3 regions of the Solibacillus sp. FSL W7-1436 genome follow, and region 3 is predicted to be linked to each of the others. Evidence: riboswitches for the same ligand, from Rfam matches in the RefSeq annotation. Region 3 holds a riboswitch; each other region holds the start of a gene.

Region 1 (5,042 bases), 3.1 Mb from region 3:
CGAAGCAATTGCAGCAGGTTTACAAATCGCTGATGGCGGAGAGGTAGTAGGTTTATTAGTGGGGGATGCAGTAGCTGGTTTAACGCAGGAATTAATTGCATATGGAGCGAGCCGCGTTATTACAGTGGAACATCCACACTTGAAAAACTATACATCTGACGGATACAGCCAAGCAATTTTAGCAGTAGTTGAACAAGAAAATCCAGAAGCAATCGTATTCGGTCATACTTCTTTAGGTAAAGATTTATCACCAAAAATTGCTTCACGCCTGAAATCAGGGTTAATTTCAGATGTTACGGAAATACAGGGAGCAGGCGATGATACAGTATTTGTCCGCCCGATCTATTCTGGTAAAGCATTTGAAAAAGTAAAAATCAAAGATGGTATTATTTTTGCGACAATCCGTCCAAACAATATTCCGCCATTAGCAAAAGACGATTCTCGTACTGGTGAAGTATCATCAGTATCGGTTGATATTACAAATTTACGTACAATCATCAAAGAAGTTGTGCGCAAATCAACTGAAGGTGTAGACCTTTCAGAGGCGAAAGTAGTAGTTGCAGGTGGCCGTGGTGTTAAATCCGAAGAAGGATTTGAGCCATTAAAAGAGCTTGCTAATTTACTGGGTGGAACAGTTGGCGCATCTCGTGGTGCATGTGACGCTGAATATTGTGATTACTCATTACAAATCGGCCAAACTGGTAAAGTTGTAACACCTGACTTATATATCGCTGCGGGGATTTCCGGTGCGATCCAGCATTTAGCTGGTATGTCGAACTCAAAAGTTATCGTTGCGATCAACAAAGATCCAGAAGCAAATATCTTTAAAGTAGCAGACTACGGTATTGTTGGTGACTTATTCGAAGTAGTGCCAATGTTAATCGAAGAGTTTAAAGCACTTAAAGTAAATGCTTAAAAAGTGATAAATAGCTTCCTTCTTTTGAGGGGAGCTTCTTTTATTTCTGAAGTGTTGTGGTATGGATGATGCGTATGGAGAAGGTTTCGTATTAAGCTTTAAAATGTTTAGATAAAGGGTATACGTACTCTAATATTCTCCATAAGTAATTTATGCGATATCAGATACAACCGCTATATTCTGAGGTGCATTTATATTCCCAAGCATTTTACTACTGTTTAATTGGGAAAACATGCTATACTACAACCATATGTTATTTAAGGAGGCTATTTAATATGGCAATTGTACACGCGACAGATCAAACATTCCCGCAAGAAATTTCAAACGGCACAGTTTTAGTAGACTTTTGGGCTACTTGGTGCGGACCATGTAAAATGATTGCTCCAGTTCTTGAAGAATTAGATTCAGAAATCGGTAACGATGTTAAAATCGTAAAAGTTGATGTTGATAACAACCAAGGTACTGCTGCTGATTACCAAATCATGTCAATCCCATCATTATTATTATTCGTAGATGGTGAATTAAAAGCAAAAACTGCTGGCTTCATGCCAAAAGAAGCGTTAGTGGATTTCATTAACGACAACAAATAATTAATCCTCCGGCCACTCATATGGCCAAGGAACAGTTGATATGTTGAAAGCCGTATGCCCCACAAGGTGTACGGCTTTTTTCTTATACTCTAATCAGTTAAACTATAGGAAAGGACATACTGGACAGGTGAGAATATGAATGCAATCATCAAAGCAAAATTAGAAATACTACCAAATGAATCAGGTTGCTATATTATGAAAGACCGTCAAGGTACGATTATCTACGTTGGCAAGGCGAAAGTATTGAAAAATCGAGTACGTTCTTACTTTACGGGAAGTCATGACGGTAAAACTGCAAGACTAGTCAGTGAGATCGAAGACTTCGAGTATATTGTGACTTCAAGCGATTTGGAAGCCCTTATACTTGAGCTGAATCTAATTAAGCTGCATGACCCGAAATATAATGTGAAACTAACGGATGATAAAACATATCCTTATATAAAAATAACAAATGAACGGTACCCGCGTATTATTACGACAAGAAAAGTGAAGAAAGATAAGGCGAAATATTTCGGGCCGTATCCGAATGCCTATGCTGCGAACGAAACGCGGAAATTACTGGACCGTTTGTATCCGCTTCGTAAATGTACACATCTGCCTAACCAGGTATGTCTGTACTATCATCTGGGTCAATGTTTGGCGCCGTGTGTAAAAGACATCGAGAAACAAGTGTATGACGAAATGATTGATGAGATTTCGAAGTTTTTAAACGGGGGCGTCGAAGAAATTCAGCAAGACCTTCAGCAAAAAATGATGGATGCAGCTGAAAATCTGGAGTTTGAGCGTGCAAAGGAATTCCGGGATTTGATTGCCCATATCGATCAAATTATGGAAAAACAAAAAATCGTTACGGATGATTTAAGCAACCGGGATGTATTCGGCTATGCAGTTGAAAAAGGCTGGATGTGTGTTCAGGTGTTTTTTGTGCGTCAAGGCAAACTCATTGAGCGGGATGTCTCGATTTTCCCGATTTATAATGAGCCGGAAGAGGAATTTTTAACATTTGTCGGCCGCTTTTATGAACAGCCGCACCATCTATTGCCAAAAGAAATCTTTGTGCCGAAAACGATCAATGAAACAATATTACAAAAGCTGTTGGACGTGAAGGTGCTGACACCGAAGCGCGGTTCCAAAAAAGAGCTTGTTGAATTAGCGATGAAAAATGCGGAAATCGCCATTCATGAGAAATTCCAGTTGATTGAACGTCAAGAAGAGCGGACAGTTGGGGCTTGTGAAGCACTTGCCGAAGCGATGCAAATACCGTTGCCGCTAAGAATAGAAGCATTTGATAACAGTCATATGCACGGTGCGGATCCGGTTTCGGCGATGGTTGTTTTTATCGATGGAAAGCCTTCGAAAAAGGAATACCGGAAATATAAAACAAGGGAAGCAGCCAAACACGATGACTATGGTGCGATGCAGGAAGTTATTCGACGCCGTTATACACGTGTTCTGCGTGAAAATCTGCCATTGCCCGATCTGATTCTTATTGACGGAGGAAAAGGACAGATGGAAGTCGCGCGGGAAGTGATTGAAGATGAGCTTGGGTTAGTCATTCCGATAGCAGGGTTGGCTAAAGACGAAAAGCATAATACGTCCCAGCTTTTCTTTGGTACGCCTCCGGAAGTTGTTCCGTTAAAGCGTACAAGTGACGGTTTTTATTTATTGCAGCGCATTCAAGATGAGGTACACCGGTTTGCGATTACGTTTTTACGTCAGCAGCATCAGACGAATGCAATCACTTCTGTTCTCGATGGAATTGAAGGTGTAGGTCCGAAGCGGAAGCAGCAGCTCATGAAGCATTTTGGATCAGTGAAAAAAATCCGCGAGGCAAGCGAACTGCAGCTGCAGGAATCCGGAGTGCCGGGGAAACTGGCGGAAGTCATCTATCGTCATTTTCATGAAGCACCATTGAACAAAGAATAAAATTGTGCTAACATATAAGACAATTCAATATTTACTAAGATAGAGGCGCAGTATTCAACAGTAAATTGCTCGAGGAAGAACAATTCCATTGACAGCAATCGAAAGGGAATCCTGCCGAAGTGAAGTGCGTATTGTTCGCGCAGTTTGCTGGTTTTGCATTTAAGAGATGTAAAACTGTCAGAGCTTTATGTTCTGGAGGGCTATCCTGAAAAACTTATAACTATTATTTGTCTTGACGGCGGCTTTCCATGAACATGGGAAGTCGTCTTTTTGTTTTCGAATTTAAGGAGGGAAAAGTATGGAGACAGTTGTTGTAAAGTTTGGCGGTCCGGCATTGACTACACCGGAAAAAATAGTACATATCGCTAAAAAGGTGATAAAAGAACAAGGGCGTGGCATAAACTTAGTCGTTGTCGTTTCTTCAATGCCCGCTATACGACGAGAATTGAGACAATATGCTGCTGAAATCACCGATGAGCCGTCGAAACGGGAAATGGATGCACTTGCCTCATCAGGCGCACAAATAACAAGTGCAATGCTTGCAATGGCCATTCAGGAGCATGGTGGTAAAGCAGTGTCACTTGCTGGATGGCAAACAGGCATCGTTACAAATCAAAAACACGGTAACGCACGGATCGATCATGTTGACAGTGCACGAATTCGGGAACATTTGGCATTAGGTGAAATCGTTGTAGTAGCAGGTTTTCAAGGAGTTACGGGAACAGACAATATTTCAACATTCGGCAAAGGGGGTTCTGAAACTTCAGCAGTTGCACTGGCGGTTGCCCTCGAAGCGGAGCGTGTCGAGATTTTTTCATCAGTTGAAGGGATTTTTACAGCAGACCCAGAAATTGTAAAAGAATCTAGGAAACTACCGGAAGTTTCTTATGATGAGATGTTGGAATTTGCAAATTTAGGGACTAAAATTTTGCACCCACGTGCGGTTGAACTTGCCAAAAAATACAATATACCGCTCATTGTACGCTCTTTCGTACAGGACGTGGAAGGTACTTTTATTAAAGGGGATGTAGACATGGAGAAAAACTTACTTGTACGCGGGGTAGCCTACGAATCGGATATTATCCGTCTGACAATCGGCTATGATTCTTATGAGACCGCGTCATTGGCAGAAGTGTTTAGTGTTTTAGCAGAAAATGATATCAATGTGGATATTATTGTTCAAGCAGTCATTGATGGCGTGAAGCCGACCATTTCCTTTACGATTTCAAAAGATGAGTTTGCGGAAGCTTTACGGGTACTGGAAACTAGTAAACTGTCGCTTGGGTTTAGTTTTGCGGATTTTGAAGTAGGTTTAGCGAAAGTATCTATTATCGGATCTGCGATGGCATCCAATCCGGGGGTGGCGGCACGCATGTTTGCACGATTAGGTCGCGAACATATTCCTGTGAAAATGGTCAGCACTTCGGAAATTAAAGTTTCTGTCGTTGTACCGCAGGAAGAAATGGTTCGTGCTGCGAATGTGCTGCATGAGGAATTCAATTTGGCGATGAAAGAAGTAACCGCTTCTTAAATTAACAGCTGGAAATGAGCCGAAGCAGCTCATTTTCAGCTTTTTTATTGAGTAAATTTGAACTGCTTCAGCAATAGGG
Region 2 (5,042 bases), 1.6 Mb from region 3:
GCGGGTAACGAAAATCGACACTTTTTTGCCATCTTCATAAACCATCTCCGCGAATGGGCCGGTCTGTTCCAGTAATTGAACTTTTGTCACATCTTCATTAAAAATGATTAACCGATCAGCATACCGCGCTTTAAATTGCTCATATGCGGCAGTCCCCTGCAAAATAATAATTTCCGGCTGAAACTCGTCCAGTACTTCTTTAAAAATGAGATTTCCCCGCTCAAAATTGGCTGTATTCTCTTTTTTAGCTGCTTTCGCTTCAACCGCCGATTCCAGCTGGTACGTATTTAACGATGTATAAATGAGCGTTTCCTGGTGCTGTTTTTCCAGCCAGTTTTCAAACTGCAATGAGCCTTTGAATTCCCGGGGGGCCCCTTTAATTTCCCTTAAATAAAGGTCATGGAAAAGCTCTCTGTTTATTAACGACTCCGCAAAAATCTGTTCGCTTCGGTCTTCCACTTTAAATAATGGCACCGCATATGAACTTACTAGGAAAATGCGTGATTTATACGGGTTTCCCTTTGTGAGGAACGGTCGGTACAACACATCATTGCTCTCTTCTCCTATTAACCATGGGTATACTTTTTTATAGAAACCTTTTGAAATAGGCATATTTTCACTTCCTTATTGTTCAATGGTACTCAATTTTTGTTTCTTCTATAATACCACTCTTGCAGTCATCATACTTGAAGAAATTATTCCTCACTTTTGTACAGATTATCCTCAAACAGTCTAGCATAATCCTCAATCACTCTCACTTATTCCTCAATTCAGGACAAATAATCCTCATAAACAAAAAAACGCAATGTAAGCCTCGAAGCTCACATTACGTTCCAGAAATTAATTATTCGATAAATCGCAGTCCTTTAAAGGAACGATTTTCGTTTTGTGTTTAAATTTGTAGCCAAACCATAAAGCCGCAAACAGTGGTAAGCCGATATATGAAACGACAACACCGTACCAGTCAATCGTTCCGCCCATGAAGGCCATATAGTTTTGACCTAGTACGACAATCATACATAGGGCAAACGCAAATAGCGGACCGAATGGGAAGAATTTTGATACATACGGTAAATCGCTCAGTGAATGTCCTTGTGCGACATAGGCACGACGGAATCGGTAATGACTGATCGCAATACCGAGCCAGGCGATGAAGCCGGACATACCAGAAGCATTTAATAGCCAGATGTACACTACTCCGTCACCGAAAAATGATGCGAGGAATGCTAATGAACCTACTGCCAATGTTGCTAATAATGCATACATCGGAATACCGCGTGAAGTTACTTTCATGAACAGTTTCGGTGCTTTTCCTTCTACCGCTAACTGGTAAAGCATACGACTTGCTGCATATAAACCTGAGTTCCCTGCAGATAACATCGCCGTTAAAATGATCGCGTTCATAACAGATGCCGCAAACGCTACACCTAAGTTCTCAAATACTAATGTAAATGGACTTGTCGCAATATCTTCTGAAAGGAGACGTGAATCCGTATACGGAATAAGCAATCCGATTGCACCAATTGCGAAAATGTAGAACAGTAAAATACGCCAGAATACTGAACGTACAGCTTTTGGAATATTTTTGCCCGGGTCATCTGTTTCCCCTGCCGTTACCCCAAGCATTTCCGTACCTTGGAATGAGAAACCGGCTGCAAGGAAAATACCGAACAATGCCAGGAAACCGCCATTAAAAGGTGCGTCGTCTTTAACGAAGTTTGTGAAGCCGACCGGATCGTTCCCGCCTAAAATTCCGAAAATCATTAAGAAGCTGACAATGATGAAGACAATTACTGTCGCGACTTTAATCATCGCAAACCAGTATTCCGCTTCACCGAAAGCTTTTACAGATGCTAAGTTAAATGATAAAACGACTACAATAAATAAAATTGTCCATAAAATTGAAGAACTGTCCGGGAACCAGTATTTCATAATTAACGAAACAGCCGCAATTTCTGCTGCAATTGTAATTGCCCAGTTGTACCAATAGTTCCAGCCAAGCGCAAAGCCTAGTGCCGGATCCACAAATTTTGTTGCATACGTACTAAACGAACCGGATGTTGGCATATAGGCAGCCATTTCCCCTAATGATGTCATTAGGAAATACACCATAACGCCGATCAGTGCATATGCGAGCAATGCCCCGCCAGGACCTGCCTGTGCAATCGCACCACCTGATGCTAAGAATAAACCTGTACCGATTGTTCCGCCAAGTGAAATCATCGTTACATGGCGACTTTTCAAACTCTTTTTCAACCCGTTTTTATTATCGAGCTGATCTATTTTAATCTCACTCATGATAAAACTCCTTTATTTTAGCCAATACCGTTGTAATAAGGCGGCTGTCCATTAGTTGCTTTAACTTTTTAGCCAATTGAGCTAGTTTTTTAGTCAAATTTATACGTTTATTAGTCCATTGAGCTAGTTTTTTAGCCAAAGTCCTGTAATTTTAGCCGCTCTCCGAAACTTTTTAGCCACTCTCGAATAAATCTGTAAAAAGAAAAACCACCACAAGTTTTTGTGATGGTTATATTTACACCTCATCAAACTTGAAAGATAGCTCAACACATGCTCACACATGTGACAGTTCTGTTCCTTATCGAAAACAGCCCCAGCATTATTTTCAAGAAGAAAAATAACACTTCGGCAACCATTCCTTTCATAAAGCTTCACCGATTCTTCCTAATCTCAGCTATACTAGTCTTAATGATTGCGACCTCTACCTCATACATCTACATGAGGTAATGTTTTATTTAATTGATTAAAAGTCTAACATAACATTTTTTTGATAGCAATGGCTTCAACTTTATTCTGTTTTTTAAGAGTATTCACACTACTTAAAACTATATTACTAGTCAAAAGGAGAATTAATATGGACGCAGAACAATTAAATCAAAATAGCAAAAAAATACTATCCAACAGAACACTCATCTATTTTATGGTTGCCGTATTTTTATTTGCGACAACATTACGTACACCGATTACGTTAATCGGTCCAATTATTTCATTTATTCGTGACGACCTTGGAATATCGAACTTTCTTGCGGGCTTCTTAACGACTATCCCTTTAATTGCCTTTGCGGTCGTTTCACCATTTGCACCACGAATTGCGCGTAAGTTTGGGATGGAATGGACCTTATTTTATTCCGTCATTCTGCTATGTGTAGGGATCGTATTGCGTTCACTTGGGGCAACATCCTTACTCGTTTTAGGAACAATATTAATCGGGGTCGCCATTGCATTTGGTAATGTCCTTATCCCTAGTTTTTTTAAATGGAAATTCCCATTACATATCGGTTTATTGACAGGGATTTATTCCGTATCAATGAACATTTCTTCCGGACTTGCTGCAGGCTTTAGTTATCCGATTGCTGCAAGTGCAGGCTGGCAAATCGCAGCTGGTATTACGATTATTTTAGGTATTCTTACAATGCTGATTTGGCTGCCGATTTTGCGTCAGGAAAAGGTCGAATTAAATATGCCCTCTTCGCAAACAAAGAAAACGCAGATGTGGAAATCCCCGCTTGCCTGGGCAGTCGCTGGAGCAATGGGCTTTCAATCATTTATATTTTACTGCTCGTCTGCGTGGATACCGGAAATTTTTATTAGCCAAGGCCTTGATGCTACAGCGTCCGGCTGGATGGTTTCCGTTATGCAGTTTTCGCAAATTCCGATGACATTTATTATCCCGATTATCGCCGGTAAAATTGCTTCACAACGTCCAATCGTCGTTTTCTTTACGATATGTTACTTAGTCGGTTTTACTGGTGTGTTGATGGAATGGACAAGCCTAGCAGTCGTATGGATGATCTTATTAGGCTTTGCAGGCGGGGCTTCGTTTGGTTTAGTACTGATGCTGTTTTCATTGCGTACAAAGACAGCGTATGATGCGGCTGAACTTTCCGGCTTCGCACAGTCAATCGGTTATTTCGTTGCCGCAATCGGACCGGTTCTGTTCGGATACGTCCATGACTTGACGGACAGCTGGTCAATTCCGATTTTGCTGTTTATCCTGATTTCTGTGCTGTTACTTTTCGCTTCCTATATGAGCTCAAACAATCGTATGGTATAACCAAACGTATGTACCCTTTTGTGATATAATAGCGGTAATAAATAAAAGGAGTACAGAACTTTGCGTAAAAAGAGAAGACGAAATAAAAAACGCCTGCCGGTCATCCCGCTATTTTTCATCGCATCGGCTGGTGCAGCTGGTTTTTATGTAATGCGAACGGCTGAAGGCATCGGTATTGGAATTGTCGCTTATTTCGTACTATATATCGCGTTTAAAATTTGGCTAAGATCGCTGAAGACGAGGAAGTTACGAAAGTCCGGCATTCGCGAAGTCGATAAAATGACCGGTGAGGATTTCGAGAGATTTTTAGGGGAGTTATTTAAACGACGCGGTTTTAAAGTGAGCTATACTGCAACGAGCGGTGACTACGGTGCCGACCTTATTTTGAAGGACGGTAAAGATATTATTGCAGTGCAGGCAAAACGCTATTCCGGTACGGTTGGTGTAAAAGCGGTACAGGAAATTATCGGTGCGGTGAAGATGTATGAGGCAACTGAAGCATGGGTTGTCACAAACAGTCATTTTACACGCCAGGCCGAAAAACTTGCCGACATCAATGACGTTTATCTGATCGATCGTGAGGAATTGATTCAGATTATCTTGAACAAAAGATAAAGAAACAGGTGTGCAGAGGCTTTCGCTTCCTGCACACCTGTTTTTAATATGGCTGCTGCTGGTATAGGTAGTTTGGTTTTTTGATCTTGTTGGCAATCGGTTCATGATACAGATCCGTCGTTGCAGGAGACAATGGCGGTACTAACCATACCCAATTTCCCGTTACATCCCGGTCGCTCTTATTTTCCTGCTTTTGAAACAGCTGAAACTGCTGGGCGGCTGTATGATGATCGACAATACTAATGCCCGCTTTTTTATATGAATGAAGAACCGCAACATTCAGTTCGACAAGTGCACGGTCCTTCCAAAGCGACGCATTCATCGAAGTGTCCAGTCCCATTGTTTCGGCCACTTT
Region 3 (5,042 bases):
ATTCAACGGTAATTCTGCTTATGTCCCAGCCTTATTTCTTTTACCGTAATGTCCGTTTCAGGAACTCTTTTGTCCGGTCGTGTTTCGGGTTTACCAGCAATTGTTCCGGTGGGCCTTCCTCAACGATAACCCCTTTATCCATGAATACAATCCGGTCCGATACTTCCTTGGCGAATTCCATTTCATGTGTCACGATCAGCATCGTATTTCCCTGGTCTGCGAGATGGCGCATTACTTTTAATACTTCCCCTACCATTTCAGGATCAAGTGCTGATGTCGGTTCATCAAACAGCATGACATCCGGATCCATCGCCAATGCCCGTGCGATGGCGACACGCTGTTTCTGTCCACCGGATAAATGTTTCGGTTTTGCATTTTTATAGGCGCTCATTCCGACAAGCTCCAAATATTTCATCGCATTGCGTGCTGCTTCATCCTTTGAACGCTTTAGCACTTTGATTTGGCCAACGATACAGTTATTTAATACATCCAAATTATTGAACAGATTAAACTGCTGGAATACCATCCCTAAATGCGTACGGTACTTTTCAATCTGATGACCGTCATTTAGAATATTTTCACCATTGTAGATTATTTCCCCGGCTGTCGGTGTTTCCAGTAAATTAATACAGCGTAACAGTGTTGATTTCCCGGAACCTGAAGAACCGATCAATGTAACAACTTCCCCTTTGTTTACTTGAAAATTGACATCTTTCAATACTTCGTGATCGCCGAATTTTTTATTTAAATGGTTAATATCAATTACTACTGTCATCTTATTCACCATCCTTATCTAGCTTGTTGCCTGTAATGAGCTCCACTTTATACGAAGACGGTCCGTCCATCTTTTTCTCGAACAACAGCAAGAAGCGCGTTACAGTAAATGTCATAATAAAGTATAATACCGTCGCGATAAAGAACGCTTCAATATATTTATAGTTACTGCCCGCAATCGAATTCGCCGTAAAGAACAGTTCCACTACCGAAATGACACTTAATACAGATGAATCTTTAATATTCATTACAAACTGATTTCCTGTTGCAGGTAAAATATTGCGCGCTACTTGCGGCAGAACAATATGAATCATCGTTTGCAGGTGATTCATTCCAATCGCTTGTGCAGCCTCGAATTGGCCTTTATCAATCGATACGATACCACCACGCACATATTCGGCCATGTAGGCTCCTGTGTTTAAGCTGATAACGATTGAAGCTGCTAAAAAGCGGTCAATATCGATTCCTAAATAGACAAGACCGTAAAATACGACCATCGCCTGTACCATCATTGGCGTACCTCTGAAAATTTCAACATAAGCTGTTAAAATAAAATTAATGACTTTCAGAACAGCTGTTTTAATATTTTTCTTGCGTTGTGGAATTGTGTGCATAATTCCGATGAAAAATCCGATCAGTGTTCCGCAAATTGTCCCGATTATCGCCAAGAGAAGTGCAGTCCAAGCTCCGCGTACAAATAACTCCCAGTTGTCCGTAAACAAGTTCCATGATGATTCTAAAAATGCCATCGCCTTGTCCTCCATTTCTTTGTTTCTACTATTTATGTATGAAACCATAATTTTAATAGAAAAAGGTTGTCTTCCGTCTGCCGGCAAGACAACCTCATTAAAACTGTTAATGCTACACGATTATTGTGCTGCTGGTTGATTTGCAATTGCGTCTTCCATTAATTGTTGACGCTCTTCTTCCGAAATTTCAGCTAAAACTTTGTTAATTTGTTCACGTAAATCCGAACCTTTTTTCAAACCTACCGCTACAGCTGTTGACGCTTCGTCTGCTTCGAAGTTTGGTTCAGGGACAATGTATTTAATATTATTCAGCGCCATCTCAGCAGAGATACCTTCCGGACGTTCTGATACATATCCATCGATTGCACCAGACTGTAATTGAACGCGCATTGCACCGAAATCAGTTGCCGCTACTTGCTTTTGAACACCTTCGATTTGATCGATTACATCATAGTGTGTTGTCGCTTGCTGACCTGTAATTTTTGCACCTGCAAAGTCTGATAATGAAGTTGCATTTGCATAAGGGCCGTCTTCTTTTACAACAATGACATAGTCACTAGTGTAATAGTTTTCTGTAAAATCAATTACTTCCATACGTTCAGGCATTGGTGACATACCCGCAATTACCAGGTCAATGGCACCCGATTGCAATGATGGGATTAAGCCATCCCAGTCTGTTTTAACAATTTGTAATTCCATGTCCAGACCTTCTGCAATTTTTTTCGCAATTTCCACATCATAGCCTGCTGCATATTCCTTAGAACCTGCAATCTGAACTCCGCCATTAGCATCATCCTTTTGTGACCAGTTGAAAGGCGCATAGGCTGCTTCCATACCGATTTTAATCACTTTTTTATCCGAATCGGAACCGCTTGTAGTACCTTCATCGCTTGAACCACATGCTGCCAGCAATAACATTGTCATAGCAGTCAATAAAATCAATAGTCTCTTTTTCATAGAAAATCTCTCCTTATTTGTTAATTTTCGGACGCCGTATATGCAAAAAACGACCATAAAGAAGAACTTTAGGTCGTTTAAATTATAATTAGCCCGAATCCTCTACAGTTCCCATTTTGAGATAGCACAACTCAACCATCAGGGATATAGATGATTGAGACAGTTCTGCAATTATTCACTGCAGACCCAGCATTGTAAATTTGAGCGTTTACAACACTTCGGCGATATTTCCTTCTCTTATATTTCCCGGCCAGCTCATGGCTCCATATAAAACTATTAAGTATCGCGCCTCTACCTCACGAGATTGTGAGGTTTTGATATGAAATTGATATGTTTATATTACATTATTGCGACATTTCCGTCAACAATCATTTTTCTGAAATTTATCTGTAAAAAAAAGCTAATGCGCAATACGTAAAGTATCGCGCATTAGGAGAGTAAACTCTATTAAGAATTTAATAATAAATCTTCTGGGTTTTCGATCATTTCTTTAACTGTTTTTAAGAAGCCAACAGAATCTTTACCATCGATGATACGGTGGTCGTAAGATAATGCTACATACATCATTGGACGAATTTGAACTTCACCATTAACAGCTACTGGACGGTTTACGATTGAGTGCATACCTAAAATACCAGCTTGAGTACCGTTCATGATTGGTGTTGACATTAATGAACCGAATACACCACCGTTTGTGATTGTGAACGATCCGCCAGCCATGTCGTTTAAGCCTAATTTTTTGTCGCGTGCTTTACCAGCTAATTCTGCAATGTTTTTCTCGATTTCAGCGAAGTTTTTCGCATTTGCATCACGAACAACCGGTACTACTAAACCTTCTTCAGTTGATACAGCAATACCGATATCAAAGAAGTTGTTTAAGTGAATTTCGTCACCGTTAATTTGTGCATTTACATATGGATATTTCTTTAATGCTGCTACTACAGCTTTTGTGAAGAATGACATGAAGCCTAGTTTAATATCGTTAGCTTTCACGAACTCATCTTGTTTACGCTTACGTAATGCCATAATGTTCGTCATATCAATTTCGTTGAAAGTAGTTAACATTGCTGTTGATTGTTTTACTTCTAATAAACGTTTAGCAATTGTTTGACGACGACGGCTCATTTTTTCAACTGTTACACGGTCTGTATCAGCTGCTGGTGTAAAGATCATTGGACCATTACCTGCTGCTGGCGCTTGAGCTGCTGGTGCTGCAGGAGCCGCTGGTGCTGTACCATGTGCTGCAACGTCTTGTACACGTACACGACCTTGTGGATCAACAGGTGAAATTGCTGCTAAGTCGATGCCTTTTTCACGAGCTAATTTACGAGCTGCTGGTGAAGCGATTACACGCTCACCTGAAGTTTCTTCAACTGCAACTGGTGCAGGTGCTGCTTTAGGTGCTTCTTCTTTTGCTGGAGCCGGAGCTTCCTCTTTTGCTGGAGCTTCTTCTTTAGCAGCTGGTGCAGGTGCTGCGCCTTCGCCAGCTTCAACTACTGCGATTACTTGTCCAACTAATACAGTATCGCCTTCTTCAGCTAAAATTTGCTTTAAAACGCCTGCTTCTTCAGAGATGATTTCAGCATTAACTTTATCAGTTTCCAACTCAACGATGAATTCGCCTTTTTCTACGCGATCTCCAACTTTTTTCACCCACTGGGCAATTGTACCTTCAGTAATTGATTCTGCTAATTCAGGGACTTTAATTTCAGCCACGTTCATATCCTCCTTTAATTACGCTACACATTCATTGTATAGCAAGCCACTTCTATTTTAAATAGAAGCAGCTCTTTTTAAACAAATCATTTATTACTTTTCAAGTGCTTCGTTCACTAATTTAGCTTGTGCTGCTTTATGTGAATCGCCGTCACCTTCAGAAGTTGAGCTCATTGCAGGACGTCCTACATAGCGCACTTTTTTGCCTTCTGCGATATCATATAATGTTTCAAGAACGTATGTCCATGAACCTTGGTTTTTCGGTTCTTCCTGTACCCAAACTATTTCTTTAACATTCGGGAAGCGAGCGATAATATCTTTCACTTGTTGTGCAGGGAATGGATAAATTTGTTCCACACGAACAATGTGTAAGTGATCTAAGCCTTCGCCGTCTTTCACGCGTTCAGCTAAATCGATCATTACTTTACCAGTACCAAGCACTACTTTTTCAACCGCTTCTGTGTTTTTACCTAAACCTTCTTGCTCGATTACTTCTTGGAAGCGACCATTTGCAAGTTGTTCAGCAGTAGCTGCAGCTAATGGGTGACGTAAAAGTGATTTTGGAGAAACCACTACTAATGGACGTACACCTTCTGTACCTAATAATGCAGCTTGACGGCGTAATAAGTGGTAGTAGTTGCCTGCATTTGAACAGTTTGCTACGAACCAGTTATTTTCTGCAGATAATTGCAGGAATCGTTCCATACGGCTTGATGAGTGTTCCGGACCTTGACCTTCATAACCATGTGGTAAAAGAAGTACGAATCCAGATTTTTGGCCCCATTTAGCGCGTGCACTTGAAATGAAGTTATCAAACATTACTTGCGCCATGTTTGCAAAGTCACC

What was found. A riboswitch is a leader RNA that binds a small molecule or an ion and turns the genes downstream of it on or off. The one in region 3 is predicted to bind lysine.
Positions count from the first base shown of each region.
Region 1: it holds a riboswitch for lysine, as region 3 does, so the genes downstream of both, MKX73_RS00855 (aspartate kinase) here and MKX73_RS16175 (transporter substrate-binding domain-containing protein) in region 3, are expected to answer to the same signal.
Region 2: it holds a riboswitch for lysine, as region 3 does, so the genes downstream of both, MKX73_RS08335 (amino acid permease) here and MKX73_RS16175 (transporter substrate-binding domain-containing protein) in region 3, are expected to answer to the same signal.

Region 1 is NZ_JBBOWV010000001.1:174,110-179,151, reverse strand. It holds gene MKX73_RS00870 (electron transfer flavoprotein subunit alpha/FixB family protein) at 1-916, shown strand, start outside; gene trxA (thioredoxin) at 1,192-1,506, shown strand; gene uvrC (excinuclease ABC subunit UvrC) at 1,642-3,432, shown strand; lysine riboswitch at 3,465-3,643, shown strand; gene MKX73_RS00855 (aspartate kinase) at 3,731-4,963, shown strand.
Region 2 is NZ_JBBOWV010000001.1:1,656,154-1,661,195, reverse strand. It holds gene MKX73_RS08340 (RNA 2'-phosphotransferase) at 1-612, opposite strand, end outside; gene MKX73_RS08335 (amino acid permease) at 841-2,298, opposite strand; lysine riboswitch at 2,550-2,730, opposite strand; gene MKX73_RS08330 (CynX/NimT family MFS transporter) at 2,873-4,072, shown strand; gene MKX73_RS08325 (restriction endonuclease) at 4,133-4,687, shown strand; gene MKX73_RS08320 (nitric oxide synthase oxygenase) at 4,731-5,042, opposite strand, start outside.
Region 3 is NZ_JBBOWV010000001.1:3,277,875-3,282,916, forward strand. It holds gene MKX73_RS16165 (amino acid ABC transporter ATP-binding protein) at 41-775, opposite strand; gene MKX73_RS16170 (amino acid ABC transporter permease) at 777-1,523, opposite strand; gene MKX73_RS16175 (transporter substrate-binding domain-containing protein) at 1,644-2,480, opposite strand; lysine riboswitch at 2,595-2,782, opposite strand; gene odhB (2-oxoglutarate dehydrogenase complex dihydrolipoyllysine-residue succinyltransferase) at 2,928-4,196, opposite strand; gene MKX73_RS16185 (2-oxoglutarate dehydrogenase E1 component) at 4,290-5,042, opposite strand, start outside.